Regions from separate parts of the Citrobacter freundii ATCC 8090 genome, predicted to be linked through region 1. Evidence: riboswitches for the same ligand, from Rfam matches in the RefSeq annotation. Region 1 holds a riboswitch; each other region holds the start of a gene.

Region 1 (5,283 bases):
GTTGATTGGTATTCTGGTTGCTGTTATCGGCGCATCAACCGGCCCACTTACCGGCTTTGCGATGAACCCGGCACGTGATTTTGGTCCTAAATTGTTTGCCTGGATGGCCGGGTGGGGTGATGTTGCGATGACCGGCGGGCGCGATATCCCTTATTTCTTCGTGCCGATTGTGGCTCCCATCATCGGCGCCTGTGCGGGCGCAGCAATTTATCGTTATTTTATTGGCAAAAATTTACCGTGTAATTCGTGTAAGTTGGAGGAAAACGAGAGCTAGCTTCATGAAAGATGTTTATTATTGAAAGGTAAAAACTGTTTTCGTGATCCGGTTTCCTGAACGGCTTAAAAAGTCTCCCAAGAATGGGAGACTTTTGTTATGTTCAATGCTGACTTTCATCAGAGCGCTGGATCGCGAGATGAAAATGAATGTGTGAATAATATGTTTTATTTATAACAATAAATTAACTGAGAGGTTTTATCATGATTTCTGCGAGTGCCCTGAACTCAGAACTCATTAATAAAATCGCACAGGATTTTGCACAGGCCACCAGTCTGGCTGTTGTGGTTGTCAATATTCACGGTGATGAAATTTCTGAGCTTTTTAATTTCACTCCTTTTTGCCAGTTGATGCGCCAGCATCCTCAGCATAGTACGCGTTGTCGTATGAGCGACCGCTGTGGAGGGTTGGAAGCCTCTAAGTCCGATCAACCCTGCATTTATCGCTGCCATGCCGGGCTTACCGATTTCTCAATTCCGCTGGTCATCGCGGGACACCTGGTAGGGTTTGTGCTTTGTGGACAAGTACGCTTAAGTAACGATGTAGGCCTCGTTGATATTCTCAACGTCGATGACCGCTGGCAAGCCGATCCAGAGCTGGTCAACGAGTTCCGTAATGTTCCTGAGATGGACTATTCTCGAGTCATTGCCTCAGCGGATTTACTCAAGCTCATCGTCGAAAATTGCCTTAAGAAACAACTCAATTTTGTTGTTATCAAAGATAACCCGCAGCAGTCAGAGCCGGTACGCGCTAACCGCAGTACCAACCCCCATGACAGTAAAATGAAAAAAGCCCTGCGCTACATTGATGCACATTTATCAGACGAGTTGCGTCTGGAAGATGTTGCCTCTCATGTTTTCCTTAGCCCGTACTATTTCAGTAAATTGTTCAAAAAATATCAGGGTATCGGTTTTAACGCATGGGTAAACCAACAGAGAATGGCAAGTGCCAAAGAGTTGCTTTGCCACAGTGACTGGAGCATAGCCAGCATTGCGCGTAATTTAGGCTTTTCGCAAACCAGCTATTTTTGCAAAGTGTTCCGTCAAACGTATCAGGTTACGCCGCAGGCATTTCGCCAGCAAATTAATGTCATTTCACGCGGAGAGTCCGCTTAAATAGCAATATTTTGCTATTGCCGATTTTTGATATGTGGTGCTATGCCCGTCATTATAAAATGAAAAATAATGACAGCTGCCAATAAATTGTCATAGCGCAACAAAATAATGGTATTAGAGGGATAAACTGCACCAGTTTTTATTTTTGTGATGAGATACAGTGTCTGTGTGAATGACTTTCTTTATTCTTAGCTGATACTTTCATTCAAAAAGTGAACGTATGAATATGTGGGAAAAGGCCAGGAAATTGGCTGAATGAATTCGGAAAGATATTAAACTGAATTATTGTCATGAGGTCGTGAATTTACCTCATAACAGAGAGCTTAATTAACCAGGCTCTTGAACTGACAGGTTTGCCACATTTGTGGTAGGGAAGGGGGTGAGAATCCCCCGCAGCCCCCGCTGCTGTGATGCTGACGACCCCGTATGGACCACTGATCGCAAGATTGGGAAGGACGGGTGAGGATGACGCTAAGCCAGAAGACCTGCCTGTCAGTGACTACCAACAACTTCGGTGGGAAGTGGGTGGTTCAGATGCATACAGTCGAGAGACTGGGTATCTCTACACCCCTACCACCCTGAACAGGATCAGGGTATGGCGGCCAATTTTCACGCATTTGTTCTTGCAGGTACCGGAAGCGGCTGTGGTAAAACCACGGTGACGCTGGGCTTGTTGAGCTTGTTGAAAAAACGCGGTTTGCGCGTCCAGCCTTGCAAAGTGGGTCCTGATTACCTTGATACCGGCTGGCATACAGCGGTATGCGGTACCGCTTCCCGCAATCTTGATAGCTTTATGCTTCCCGTCCCCACGCTGAACGCTCTATTCAACGAGCAGATGCGACATGCAGATATCGCCGTTATTGAAGGTGTGATGGGGTTGTATGACGGCTATGGTACCGACCCAAACTACTGCAGCACCGCCGCGATGGCTAAACAGTTAGGCTGTCCGGTCATCTTACTGGTTGATGGCAAAGCCGTTTCCACCTCAATCGCCGCAACAGTAATGGGTTTTCAGCATTTTGATCCCACTCTGAACATCGCCGGCGTTATTGTTAATCGAGTTAACAGCGAAACGCATTACCAGTTACTGAAAGTCGCAATCGAACGTTACTGCGATGTACCCGTCTTAGGTTACGTACCCCGTATGGATGGTGTTGCCCTTCCCGAACGACATTTGGGTTTAGTCACCGCACGTGAGTCGGTTATCAATCAGCAACCGTGGCAGGAGTTTGCCGCGACGCTGGAGCAAACCCTTGATATTGACGCACTGCTGACATTAAGCCAGTCAACCAATCTTCCTGCTGCCGAATGGCCCGCGCTGCCTGCCGCAGATGCCGGAGCAGGGCTAACGCTTGCAATTGCCGATGACGAAGCCTTCAACTTCTACTACCCGGACAACATTACGCTGCTGGAACGTACGGGGCTTAATATTGTTCGTTTTAGCCCGTTGCACGACACCTGCTTACCCGACTGTCAGATGATCTGGTTAGGTGGTGGATATCCTGAGCTACATGCTGCGGCGCTGGCTCGCAATGTCTCGATGCTGAAGCAACTGCGAGCGGCACATCAACGTGGCGTCGCGATTTACGCAGAGTGTGGGGGGCTGATGTATCTCGGCAGTTCGCTTGAGGACAGTAACGGCGATACCTGGCTGATGGCGGATATCATTCCCGGCCACAGCAAAATGGGAAAACGTCTGACCCGATTTGGCTACTGCGAAGCGCAGGCCGCGCAGCAAACATTGTTAGCAGCAGAAGGGGAAGTGCTGCGCGGGCATGAATTCCACTATTCCGATTTTACCCCTGAAACGCCAGCGGTGATGAACTGTCGCAAAGTGCGCGATGGTAAAACGCTGCAAGCCTGGTCCGGCGGCTGGCAGGTTGGAAACACCTTTGCCAGCTATTTACACGTTCATTTTGCTCAACGTCCGCAGATGCTTAGCCACTGGCTGACAGCCGCGAGGAGCGCGCTATGACGATCCTTGCGTGGTGTGTTGCCTGGCTGCTTGATTTTATCATCGGTGATCCGCAGAACTGGCCGCATCCGGTGCGCTGGATTGGCAATCTGATTTCTGCCGTGCAGCGAATTATTCGGCGTTATTGTCATAGCGACCGAGCGCTGCGCATTGGTGGCGCGGTGATGTGGATTGTGGTGGTTGGTCTGACCTGGGCTGCGTCCTGGGGCGTGCTGGTACTGGCAAAATCTGTTCACCCCTGGTTGGGTTGGGTGGTAGAGGTATGGATGATCTTTACCGTGCTGGCCGGGCGATGCCTGGCGAATGCCGCACAGGATGTCGAACGTCCTCTACGGGCCGGTGACCTTGCTGCGAGTCGGGAAAAACTGTCGTGGATAGTGGGGCGTGATACCTCGCAACTGCAACCGCAACAGATCAATCGTGCGGTGGTGGAAACCGTGGCTGAAAACACCGTAGACGGCATTATCGCGCCGCTGTTTTTTCTCCTTCTCGGCGGTGCGCCCCTGGCGATGGCCTACAAAGCGGTAAACACCCTTGACTCCATGGTGGGCTACAAACATGAAAAATACCGCGCTATCGGTATGGTCAGCGCGCGTCTGGACGATGTCGCGAACTTTATTCCTGCAAGACTGAGCTGGCTGCTGCTGGGCGTGGCGGCATTTTTATGCCGTAAAGACGGCTCGCGAGCTTTACAGATTGGCTGGCGCGATCGCTACAACCACAGCAGCCCAAACTGTGCGTGGTCAGAGGCATCCGTAGCCGGGGCATTAGGCATTCGTCTGGGTGGTCCTAATGACTACTTTGGCGAGCGCGTTGAGAAACCGTGGATCGGTGATGCGCAACGCGACATTTCGGTAGACGACATTTCCCATACGATTCGACTGATGTGGGTGGCATCGACGCTGGCACTGGCGCTGTTTATTGCGCTGCGGTGGCTGTGGGCCGGTGTAGCCTGAGGACAACATAATGCAATATATCCAGCAACCCCAGGCGATTGAAGCCAAAAGTTTCGACATTATTGGCGAGATCATCCGTGAAACCCGTCCGGACTATCAGTTTGCCAGTCCGTTACATGAAGCCATTATCAAGCGGGTCATTCACACGACGGCAGATTTCGACTGGCTGGACATTCTGTGGTTTTCCAGTGATGTGCTGGAGCAGTTTTGTGCGGCGCTTAGCCGTTCGAGCGTGATTTATACCGACACCACGATGGCGCTTTCCGGGATCAATAAAACGCTGCTGGCAAAATTCGGCGGTGAATGCCGCTGTTACATCAGTGACCCGAGAGTTGTGCGTACGGCAAAAGAGCAGGGGATTACCCGGTCCATGGCTGCTGTCGACATTGCGGTGAAGGAAGAGGGGGAAAAGCTGTTTGTCTTTGGCAACGCGCCAACAGCGCTGTTTCGCCTGCTTGAGCATGATGTCGCTGTCAGCGGTGTGGTTGGCGTACCGGTCGGATTCGTTGGTGCAGAAGAGTCGAAAGATGCATTGACCCAAAGCAAGTTGCCCGCCATTGCCGCGTTAGGCCGTAAAGGGGGGAGTAATGTCGCTGCCGCTATCGTCAACGCCATGCTTTATCACATGCAGGGGGCGCGATGAGCGAGGCCTTCGATACGCCGGTGTGGCACAACGGTAAAGCGCTGCGTAAAGGATATACCACGGGATCGTGCGCCACGGCGGCGGCAAAAGTGGCAGCGTTGATGGTATTGCGCCAACACCTCATCCATCAGGTTTCCATCGTCACGCCTTCCGGGGTGACGTTGTGCCTGAACGTTGAGTCGCCACATATCGAAGGGCAGCAGGCAATAGCCGCCATCCGCAAAGACGGTGGTGATGATGTGGACGCCACACATGGGATGCTGATTTTTGCGCGCGTGACGTTAGACGATAGTGGCGTGATTGCCTTACAGGGCGGTGAA
Region 2 (5,283 bases), 1.7 Mb from region 1:
GAATTCAATAATGCGGCTGACGGCGTGGCGGAGGGCTTTCGACGGGATGGTGCCCCAGTGGGTACAGCCTCCGCCGACGTTATGATAGCGCTCAATCACCGCGACGCGCGCTCCTTGCTTAACCAGACCCATTGCAGCGCCTTCGCCGCCGGGACCGGAACCTATTACTATTGCATCGTAATCGTAGGAATGTGACATGGTCAGGCTTACCTGTTCTTATACATAAAAGCAACAGAATAGTAACATCGTTGTCAGGATAACCCAATTATCGTTGTGCTTTTTTGCGAAGTCGAAGCACAAACTGCGCGTAAACAATCATTCACAAAGCCATGCCAACCGCCTAATCTCTGGTATAGTGCCAGCAAGGTATGTGGAAGGATTCAGACATCGTGATGGGCGTTAGAGCGCAACAAAAAGAAAAAACCCGGCGTTCGCTGGTAGAAGCCGCATTTAGTCAACTGAGCGCTGAGCGTAGTTTTGCCAGCCTCAGTTTACGCGAAGTTGCTCGTGAAGCGGGCATTGCGCCAACCTCGTTTTATCGCCATTTCCGCGATGTGGATGAACTCGGCCTGACGATGGTGGACGAAAGCGGTCTGATGCTGCGTCAATTGATGCGCCAGGCGCGCCAGCGTATCGCGAAGGGCGGGAGTGTGATCCGCACCTCGGTCTCAACATTTATGGAGTTCATCGGCAACAATCCCAACGCCTTCCGTTTATTATTGCGCGAGCGTTCGGGGACATCCGCAGCGTTTCGTGCAGCGGTCGCACGTGAAATTCAGCACTTCATTGCGGAACTTGCGGACTATCTGGAACTCGAAAACCATATGCCTCGTGCGTTTACTGAAGCGCAAGCCGAAGCCATGGTAACCATTGTTTTCAGCGCCGGGGCAGAAGCACTGGATGTTGGCGCTGAACAGCGTCGACAGCTAGAAGAGCGGCTGGTATTGCAACTGCGCATGATCGCGAAAGGCGCATTTTATTGGTACCGCCGTGAACAAGAGAAGATGACGCACCACTCCGAGTAACGAGAAGGACAAGCAATGAAACAGTCAGGTCAAGATAAAGGTACGCTGCTGCTGGCGCTGGTTGCTGGCTTATCGATCAATGGTACATTTGCGGCGCTGTTTAGCTCCATTGTGCCATTCTCCGTATTCCCGATTATTTCGCTGGTGCTGACGGTTTATTGTCTGCATCAACGCTATCAGAACCGCACCATGCCTGTGGGATTGCCGGGCCTGGCCGCCGCCTGTTTTATTCTCGGTGTTCTGCTGTACAGCACCGTGGTACGCGCTGAATATCCGGATATTGGCTCTAACTTCTTCCCGGCGGTGCTGTCGGTGATTCTGGTGTTCTGGATCGGCTTTAAAGTGCGTAACCGTAAACAGGAAATTGTGGAGTAACAGTTGTCGCTGTAGGCCGGATAAGGCAAAGCCGCTATCCGGCAATCTGAACCGGTAGTGCTTATCCGGCCTCCGTTCAGTCTTACTTCTTCGTTAACAGTACTCCGCACTCCATATGGTGCGTATATGGGAACTGATCGAATAGCGCCAGACGTGAAACATTGTGCGTCTGGCTTAACGTTTCCAGGTTCTTACACAGCGTCTCCGGATTGCAGGAGATGTACAGAATGCGCGGATACGCCTGCACCATTTTCTCCGTTTCGCTGTCCAGACCGCTGCGCGGTGGGTCAACGAAGATAGTTTCACACTGGTAACTCTTCAGATCGATTCCCTGCAAACGGTTGAACTCGCGAACGCCGTTCATCGCCTGAGTAAACTCTTCGGCCGCCATGCGGATAATTTGTACGTTATCAATATGGTTAGCCGCGATGTTGTACTGTGCAGCAGCCACGGACGGTTTGGCGATTTCAGTGGCCAGTACGCGGTTGAAGTTTTGCGCCAGGGCTAACGAGAAATTGCCATTGCCGCAATACAGCTCCAGCAGGTCGCCTTTTGAGCCCCTGGTGACATCAATCGCCCACTCCAACATCTGAATATTCATGGCGGCGTTCGGCTGGGTGAAGCTGTTCTCAACCTGGCGGTAGATAATCTCTTTACCTGCAACCGGCAAGCGTTCGTCAATGTAGTCCTGGTCCAGCTCAATTTTGGTTTTGGTAGCCCGACCAATCAAATGCACGTTCAGGTTTTGCGCCCGCAGCGCATCTCGCAGCGCTTCGGCTTCCTTACGCCATTCATCATCCAGCTTTTTATGGTACAGCATCGAAACCACCGCCTGATCGCTCAGGGTTGTGAGGTAATCAATCTGAAACAGTTTGTGGCGCAGGACGTGGTTGTTGCGAACGCCGTCGATCATTGCCGTCATCAACGTGTTGATGAGCTCGCTGGCTGCCGGGAAGCTGTCGACGCGAATACGGTTTTTGGTCTGGCTGTCGAACATGATGTGGTACAGGTCATCACCGTCATGCCACAGGCGGAATTCGGCGCGCATACGGTAATGGCTGACCGGTGAGCGAAACACTTCCGGAGCCTGTGCATAAAATGGCGTCATTAAGCTCTGCAGACGCACTACTTTCTCAGCTAACTGGGCGTCGTACTGTTCTGTCGGCAGGTGTTCGGGGGTCATGATGCGTCCTGAAAAATAAAAGTACGCGGGGATTGTAGGGATTGCTCAACAGATGTCCAGTCATTGATGATTTCCGATAATGTGATACGCGGTCTGGACACCAGGTTGTAACAAACTGTAGCATCCGTTTTCCGGTCCTGTGAGTTAAAAGGGAATCCAGTGTAAATCTGGAGCTGACGCGCAGCGGTAAGGAAGGTAAGAGATGAGCGCACCTGGTGCAGACACTGCGGATTGCCGCGGGAAGTCATCGTCTCTTTAAGTCGCCTCCAAGCCCGAAGACCTGCCGGCTAACGTCGCATCTGGTTTTCATCATCGCGTACTATCGGTGGGACCTGCGGCATCCTTCTTAAATTGTGGATGCTTTACAATGATCAAAAAATCATTGCTGTGCACGGCGCTGTCCGTCACGGCATTTTCTGGTTGGGCACAGGACACTCGCCCGGATACTCTCGTCGTCACTGCCAACCGTTTTCAGCAGCCTCGTAGCGCAGTACTCGCTCCTATTACCGTTGTTACGCGTCAGGATATCGATCGCTGGCAATCTACCTCCGTGAATGATGTGCTTCGTCGCCTGCCTGGCGTCGATATCGCTCAATACGGTGGTATGGGACAAAACTCGTCTATCTCTATTCGCGGCACCAACGCCAGCCATGTTCTGGTGCTGATTGACGGCGTGCGCCTGAACCTGGCAGGGGTTAGCGGCGCAGCCGATCTCAGCCAGTTCCCGGTCTCGTTAGTGCAGCGTATCGAATACATTCGAGGGCCGCGTTCGGCGGTTTATGGTTCTGATGCGATTGGCGGCGTGGTGAATATCATTACCACGCGCGAAAAGCCGGGGACGGAACTGACCGCTGGCGTGGGAAGCAATGGCTACCAGAATTACGATGTCTCAACCCAACAACAGCTCGGCGAAAATACGCGCGTCACGCTGATGGGCGATTATGCCTATACCAAAGGCTTTGATGTTGTAGCATACGGCAGCACCGGCTCTCAGGCTCAGCCCGATAAAGACGGTTTTTTAAGTAAAACGCTGTATGGCGCGCTGGAACACAACTTTTCCGATACATGGAGCGGGTTTGTTCGCGGTTATGGTTATGATAACCGCACGAATTACGACTCATATTACTCTCCTGGCTCGCCGCTCCTCGATACCCGAAAACTCTACAGCCAAAGCTGGGATGCCGGACTGCGTTTTAATGGCGAGCTTATCCAGTCGCAGCTGGTTTCGAGCTATAGCCATAGCAAAGACTACAACTATGATCCGGATTATGGCCGCTATGATTCCTCGGCCACACTGGATGAGATGAAGCAATATAATGTGCAGTGGTCAAACAGCATAGTGGTTGGTCATGGTAATGTGGGCGCTGGTGTCGACTGGCAAAAGCAAACTACGGAGCCTGGCACCGGGTATGTCACGGACGGTTACGACCAGCGAAATACCGGCCTCTACTTGACGGGATTACAGCAACTGGGTGATTTCACTTTCGAAGGTGCTGCGCGCAGTGATGATAACTCCGAGTTTGGACGTCATGGCACATGGCAAACCAGCGCCGGATGGGAGTTTATTGAAGGCTATCGCTTTATTGCGTCCTACGGTACATCTTACAAAGCACCTAATCTCGGGCAGTTGCATGGTTATTACGGCAATTCGAACCTGGATCCTGAACAAAGTAAGCAATGGGAAGGGGCGTTTGAAGGCTTAACGGCGGGTGTGAACTGGCGAGTTTCAGGGTATCGTAACGATATCGATGACATGATCGATTATGACCCACATACCGAGAAATACTTTAACGAAGGTAAAGTACGCATTAAAGGCGTTGAAGCGACCGCAAACTTTGATACCGGACCGCTGGCACATACGTTGAGCTACGATTATGTCGATTCGCGCAATGCAATTACGGACAAGCCGCTCGCACGACGTTCTAAACAGCAGGTGAAATACCAGCTTGACTGGCAGGTCTATGATTTTGACTGGGGCCTGACGTATCACTACCTGGGAACGCGTTATGACACGGACTACGTAACCTACCAGCCGGTAAAAATGGGAGGAGTTAGCCTGTGGGATCTTGCCGTGTCATATCCAATCACCTCACAGCTGACAGTTCGTGGTAAAATCGCCAACCTGTTCGATAAAGATTACGAGACAGTTTATGGCTACGCAACTGCAGGACGGGAATACACCTTGTCTGGCAGCTACACCTTCTGATCCCCGTCCCACCGTGCTGGTGTTTGATTCCGGCGTCGGTGGGTTGTCGGTCTATGACGAGATCCGGCGTCTTCTGCCGGATCTCCACTATATCTACGCTTTCGACAACGTCGCCTTTCCTTATGGAGAGAAGAGCGAGGAGTTTATCGTCGAGCGTGTTGTTGAGATTGTGACTGCTGTCCAGCAGCGCTATCCCCTTTCTCTTGCGGTCATCGCATGTAATACAGCAAGCACGGTGTCGCTTCCTGCGTTACGTGAGAAGTTTGCCTTCCCGGTTGTGGGCGTGGTGCCTGCGATTAAACCGGCGGCGCGACTCACGGCGAATGGCGTAGTGGGGCTGCTGGCTACGCGTGCAACGGTGAAGCGCTCGTATACCCATGAGCTGATTGCGCGGTTTGCTAACGAATGCCAAATTGCAATGTTGGGTTCTGCTGAGCTGGTGGAACTGGCGGAAGCGAAGCTGCACGGTGAAACAGTTTCTCTGGAAGATCTGC
Region 3 (5,283 bases), 1.2 Mb from region 1:
AAATATCATCAACAATCGTCTTACCCTTTACCTTCCAACGCAGATTGCAGGCTTCAATAACGGCTTGCGCAGAGGTAACAAGTGGCTGTACGAGGTTTACCGTCATTTGTTCTGGTTTCCTCTTATCAGAATGATTGAAAACGCAGGCGCGCCGACTAAAGCCGTGATCACCCCAATTGGCAGTACCTGACCGGGTAGTAACGTGCGGGAAATAACATCGGCGACAATGAGGAAAATGGCGCCGGTAAGCGCACTAACCGGCAGCAGTCGATGATGCTGGTTGCCGACCAGCAAACGAGCGGCATGAGGGATCACCAGACCGACAAAGCCGATCGCACCAACAATGGAGACCATAATCGCTGTCATGCCGGTGACAGCAGCAATCAGTACTGCGCGGGTACGTTTGACCGGAATGCCCAACGATGCCGCGGATTCAGCGCCAAAGGAGAACGCATCAAGGTGGCGGGCATAACAGAAGCACAGCGCAATACCGACCAGAGCGGTAGGAATAGCTAAGACAACATCGGGCCAGCGTACACCGCTCAAATTGCCTAACAACCAGAACATAATTCCGCGTGCTTGCTCGGCGTTTGCTGAGCGGGTGATGATAAGCGACGTAATCGCATTGAACAGTTGCGAACTGGCGATCCCGGCAAGAATGATTTGGGTTGTAATCCCGCCGCCTTGTTTACCGCCAGCGGCCATCGCCAATAGCGCAACGAACAGAAATGCCGTCAGCGCACCAATGAACGCCCCTAAAGACATACTGATGATGCCAGCCCCCAGTCCCGTGAGCGCAATCAGCACCGCACCGGTAGATGCTCCGGCAGAAATCCCCAGTAGATAAGGTTCGGCGAGCGCATTGCGCAGCAACGACTGCAACACTACGCCGGAAACAGCCAGGCAGGCGCCGCAGCTGGCTGAGACCAGTGCTCGGGTCAGGCGGTAGTTCCAGACGATCCCGGCATCCAGTGCATCGACAGGATAGTGGGTATCGAAAAGATGATTTGCCAACGTGCTGAGTACGTGCCGCCAGGGGATAAACGTTTCGCCGATGGAAATCCCCGCCAGTAGTACGCAACACATCAGCGCACTGACCCAAACGGCATGACCACCGACTCTCACCGCAAGCTGACCAACAGCGCGACGCATCCTGCGAGAATCACTCATGATTATCTGCGTTCCTGAGTAACGGAGATGCGCTATACCGTGCCGTGATATAGCGCAAAATGTAGATTAATGAGCAGCCTGCGGATGCGCTAAGCCATATTCAACCAGAGCGTCAGCCAGTTTTTCCACCCCATCAATAGTTCTGATCCCGGCATTCATTGTCTGTACGTCAATGGCCGGCAGATGGTTTTCTTTGACGGCAGGAATCAGTTTGGTGACAGGATCGGACTGGAGGTATTCCATCTTGATCTTCCAGTCATCTGCCGGGAAGCGTCGGCGGCTCATCTCACCGAGCACAATGACAGAAGGGTTAGCTTTAGCGATGGTTTCCCAGCCCACCGTTGGCCACTCTTCAGCAGAATCAATGACATTTTTCACACCCAGCGTTTGGGCTATCCATGCTGCTGGGCCAAACTTCCCGGCAACGTAAGGATCGAGCTGTAAATCGGCGCTTGAGAACCAGAACACGGCAGAAACATTCTTATCCATGCCGGTAATTTTATTTTTTGCTGCTGATTCACGCGCTTTAAGGCTGGCAATCAGCGCTTCGCCTTTATCCTGAACATCAAAAATTTTTGCCAGATCGGCGACTTCCTGATACACCATAGCAATATCAAACATGCCCTTACGAACACCATCACCCCCATCTTCGTTATCCTTAGCACAGTCAGCTGGCGCGGTGTAAACGGGCACCTTCAGTTCACTAAACTGTTCGTATGAGGCAACTGTGCCAGCAGGGCCGATTTGCCATTCAAACTGGCTGGCGACCAGATCTGGTTTTTTAGCCACAATTCCTTCAAAGCTGGGAATATTTTGCGCAATGACGGCAACTTTTTCATTTGCTGCTTTGTAAGCATCCAGTACCGGGCCAAACCACAACGAAGTACCCACGACGCGATCGGCCAGCCCCAGTGAATAGAGAATCTCGGTACTGTTCTGACCCACGGTTGCCACGCGCGTTGGTGCCTGATTAAAGGTAATATCGCGTCCACAGTTTTTAATCGTCAGAGGATATTCGGTTTTTGCCGCGTTAGAAAAACCGGAAGTCAACAGTACAGTGGTTCCAACAATAGCCAGAAGCGTTTTTTTAGAAGAGAAAAATGTAGAATTAGCGTGCATTATCATCGTCCCGTTGATGCCAGAATCTTAAAGTCTGGTCATGGCTCATTTCATTCCATATATCGGGAGGAGACATGAAGATAGATGACATTAAATCGTGAATTTTAAGAATGAAGATATGCAACAAATGCAAATAAGCCTTACTTAGCCAAAATCTTATTCATAAATACACTACTGCTTACGTCAAATAATTCATCCCATGGACCATCCCGTCCACTTAATGGTATACATCGTTGACAGCAGGTCTCCTGACTCACGGTAATCAGAATATCGGCCTTCCCATAAAGACGAGCTTTACAGTGACCTGTGGCTTATTAACCACACAAGGATATTCTGCATCCGCCTACAGTTGCGGGGGCAGTTATGGAATTGAATTGAATAATTCTCACCATATTCCTATTCATATACAAAAATGTAATGAAATGCTGTCAAAAGCGACTCTAACGGCAATTGTTAACGAGGTCAACCGTATGAATAAACAGGGAAAACCTCACACCTTTGGTAAAATTGTTATGTTTTACAGTTGGTTATGCTTAAATCCTTTATCTCGGATGTATACATGAAAATAACAATAAAAAGCTAAATGAGAATTGATTGATATTGATCAAACTATAAACACGGTTTTATTTTTTCAATTTAATCATATTGATCGTTATCAATAACGCAGTTAATTAGCGTTGGGTTAATTTAATAATGTGATCTCTGCATATGTACCAATTGCCATTCATCCTGCATATCCATAACGACGCTAAAATCTTTACGCAACCAAAAATGATACCCTCCAGGCAAGAAATGATGAGTATGAAGATATAAGGTTTTATATTTTTGCTGCTGGCAGAAAATTTGAGCTAAAGCAAACAACCGGCTTCCGATTCCCTGTCTGCGGTAGCGCGCATCCACGTAGCAACGACAAATTTCTGCCGTTTCAGGCAAATTATAGTGCCCACGTAGCTCAGTGATACGATCATCATATTGACATACCGCAAGTGTAGCGATGAGCTCTTGTTTTTCACTCCATGCGCAAAGTAATAGATTTCTTTCTTGCAAAATATACTGCTGCTTGAGATCGAAGATATCTTCTTCAGCAGCAGGCATGACTCTCCCGGCATTGAAGAACAAATTAAGATGCTTAATAAGGAACGACTGAACAGCAGGTATATCGGCGTGAGTCATCTCACTAAACCTTAATCGGGTCATGGCAGGCATCCAAGCTTAGAGTGGAATACGATAATAACAATAAGACCACTTTCAAAACAATATTGACGCTGCTATGGCTACTCGCGCCAACGCGGTAGTCACCAGCGATTGCGCAATGTCATTAAGAGCGCGGGGCGGACAATAAAAGGGCCAGCACCATGCTGGCCCTGACACACTAAGGATGGCTGATAAAACGAGACAATCGCTGGCGCAGCAGGCGATTTTCCTGACGTAACTGAGCGTTCTCTTCCAGCAACGTCAATGCAACGGCAATCCCTGGCCAGTCAAGTTCCAGCTCCTGACGCAGGCGCATCGCGCGACGCATTACGGTCAGCGCATGATCGTCAAACGTCTCGTCTTCATGGGGTTCTATCACCCCTAAGCCGACAACCTCATGCAGTTCTTCTTCTGACACACCGGTGTACAGACAAAATTCGGTAATGGTAAAAGTGACGGTAACGTTAGCCATTATGCTTTCCCCCACTCTTTGCGCGGATCAAAGGTCTTTTGTGCATCCGCCAGTTGTTGCCACAGGGCGGCACTGGTGTCGTCAGGTTTCGGTGGCATGACGATCTTGATCACCGCATACAAATCGCCGGTATGTTTTTTACTTACCAGACCCTTGCCTTTAATGCGTAACCGCTGACCGGCCTGGCTGCCTGCAGGAATGGTCAGCAGGATGCTCTCTTTCAGCGTCGGAACGGTTACTTTCGCACCCAGCGCAGCTTCCCACGGCGCCAGAGGAACGACAACTTCCAGATCCTGATTAACGATATCGAACAGCGGATGCGGCGCAATATGAATCACCAGCCACAAATCACCGTTCGGCCCACCGTTTTCGCCGGGCGTACCCTGACCTTTCAGACGGATACGCTGGCCGTTACCGACGCCAGCCGGAATTTTCACGTTCAGTGTTTTGGGAATTTCACGTTCTACCATGCCGAATGCGTTGTAGACCGGCAGGTTGTAACTGATAGTGCGGCTATGCTCAGTAAGCGTTTCTTCCAGGAACACCGCAACTTCAATTTCAATATCGTGTCCGCGGCTGGCATGACGCTGGCGCGACTGGTGTGCATGCTGACCAAAAATGGAGGAGAAGATATCGTCGAAATCTTCGGCGCTGTAGCTTTGCCCCTCTCCTTGCTGGAATTGACGGCTGAACTGAGGGTCGTTGCGATGCTGCCACAGTTGGTCGTACTCGGCACGTCGCTGTTCATCACTCAGGACTTCCCAGGCTTCAGCAACCTCTTTAAACCGGGCCTCAGCGTCAGTCTCTTTGCTGACATCAGGATGGTATTTACGGGCGAGTCGACGATAGGCGGTCTTGATTGTCTTGAGATCGTCTGTCGGTTTCACGCCCATAATGGCGTAATAATCCTTTAATTCCATAGCGTTCTCTCGTGTAAATCAACACTTGAAGAAGGTGTACCCCGACAACAGGTAACACCGCTAAGTTTAGGGTAATCCTGATAACGGCGAATGCCAACCGGGAAGAAAGGATATTGGTCTAAATGATGTGATTGCGCACCACCAACAGCGCTTTTGACTGTTGTGTGGTGCGAAAAGTGAGATTAGCGAAATGTCAGGATTTGGTGATCAGATAGCGAACCGTATCCGCGTAGCTCTTCACAAAAGAGTTTAGGTCGTCAGATTTCAGTCCTTTTGGATTGATCATATATTTACCGTTGATAAAAATGGCGGGCACACCGGTTAAATCTACCGCTTTAGCCATTTCTTGTTGTTTTGCGGTCAGGGATTTCACGGCAAAACTGTTCCAGGCGGCATCATAATCACTGG

The links. Region 1 has a riboswitch for cobalamin ahead of G4551_RS14740 (cobyrinate a,c-diamide synthase). Riboswitches for the same ligand answer to the same signal wherever they lie in the genome.
Region 2: linked by a shared signal. The riboswitch ahead of btuB (TonB-dependent vitamin B12 receptor BtuB) and the one ahead of G4551_RS14740 (cobyrinate a,c-diamide synthase) in region 1 are both predicted to bind cobalamin.
Region 3: linked by a shared signal. The riboswitch ahead of G4551_RS08730 (ABC transporter substrate-binding protein) and the one ahead of G4551_RS14740 (cobyrinate a,c-diamide synthase) in region 1 are both predicted to bind cobalamin.

The regions. Positions count from the first base shown of each region.
Region 1 covers NZ_CP049015.1:3,013,575-3,018,857, reverse strand. Annotated here, with positions in the region: gene pduF (propanediol diffusion facilitator PduF) at 1-274, shown strand, start outside; gene pocR (transcriptional regulator PocR) at 478-1,389, shown strand; cobalamin riboswitch at 1,722-1,896, shown strand; gene G4551_RS14740 (cobyrinate a,c-diamide synthase) at 1,985-3,364, shown strand; gene cbiB (adenosylcobinamide-phosphate synthase CbiB) at 3,361-4,320, shown strand; gene G4551_RS14730 (cobalt-precorrin-8 methylmutase) at 4,331-4,963, shown strand; gene cbiD (cobalt-precorrin-5B (C(1))-methyltransferase CbiD) at 4,960-5,283, shown strand, end outside.
Region 2 covers NZ_CP049015.1:4,703,074-4,708,356, reverse strand. Annotated here, with positions in the region: gene sthA (Si-specific NAD(P)(+) transhydrogenase) at 1-198, opposite strand, end outside; gene fabR (HTH-type transcriptional repressor FabR) at 390-1,025, shown strand; gene G4551_RS22560 (YijD family membrane protein) at 1,041-1,400, shown strand; gene trmA (tRNA (uridine(54)-C5)-methyltransferase TrmA) at 1,483-2,583, opposite strand; cobalamin riboswitch at 2,699-2,885, shown strand; gene btuB (TonB-dependent vitamin B12 receptor BtuB) at 2,951-4,789, shown strand; gene murI (glutamate racemase) at 4,734-5,283, shown strand, end outside.
Region 3 covers NZ_CP049015.1:1,835,750-1,841,032, forward strand. Annotated here, with positions in the region: gene G4551_RS08720 (ABC transporter ATP-binding protein) at 1-106, opposite strand, end outside; gene G4551_RS08725 (FecCD family ABC transporter permease) at 103-1,170, opposite strand; gene G4551_RS08730 (ABC transporter substrate-binding protein) at 1,237-2,289, opposite strand; cobalamin riboswitch at 2,511-2,734, opposite strand; gene G4551_RS08735 (GNAT family N-acetyltransferase) at 2,977-3,486, opposite strand; gene cbpM (chaperone modulator CbpM) at 3,662-3,955, opposite strand; gene cbpA (curved DNA-binding protein) at 3,955-4,875, opposite strand; gene dsbA (thiol:disulfide interchange protein DsbA) at 5,069-5,283, opposite strand, start outside.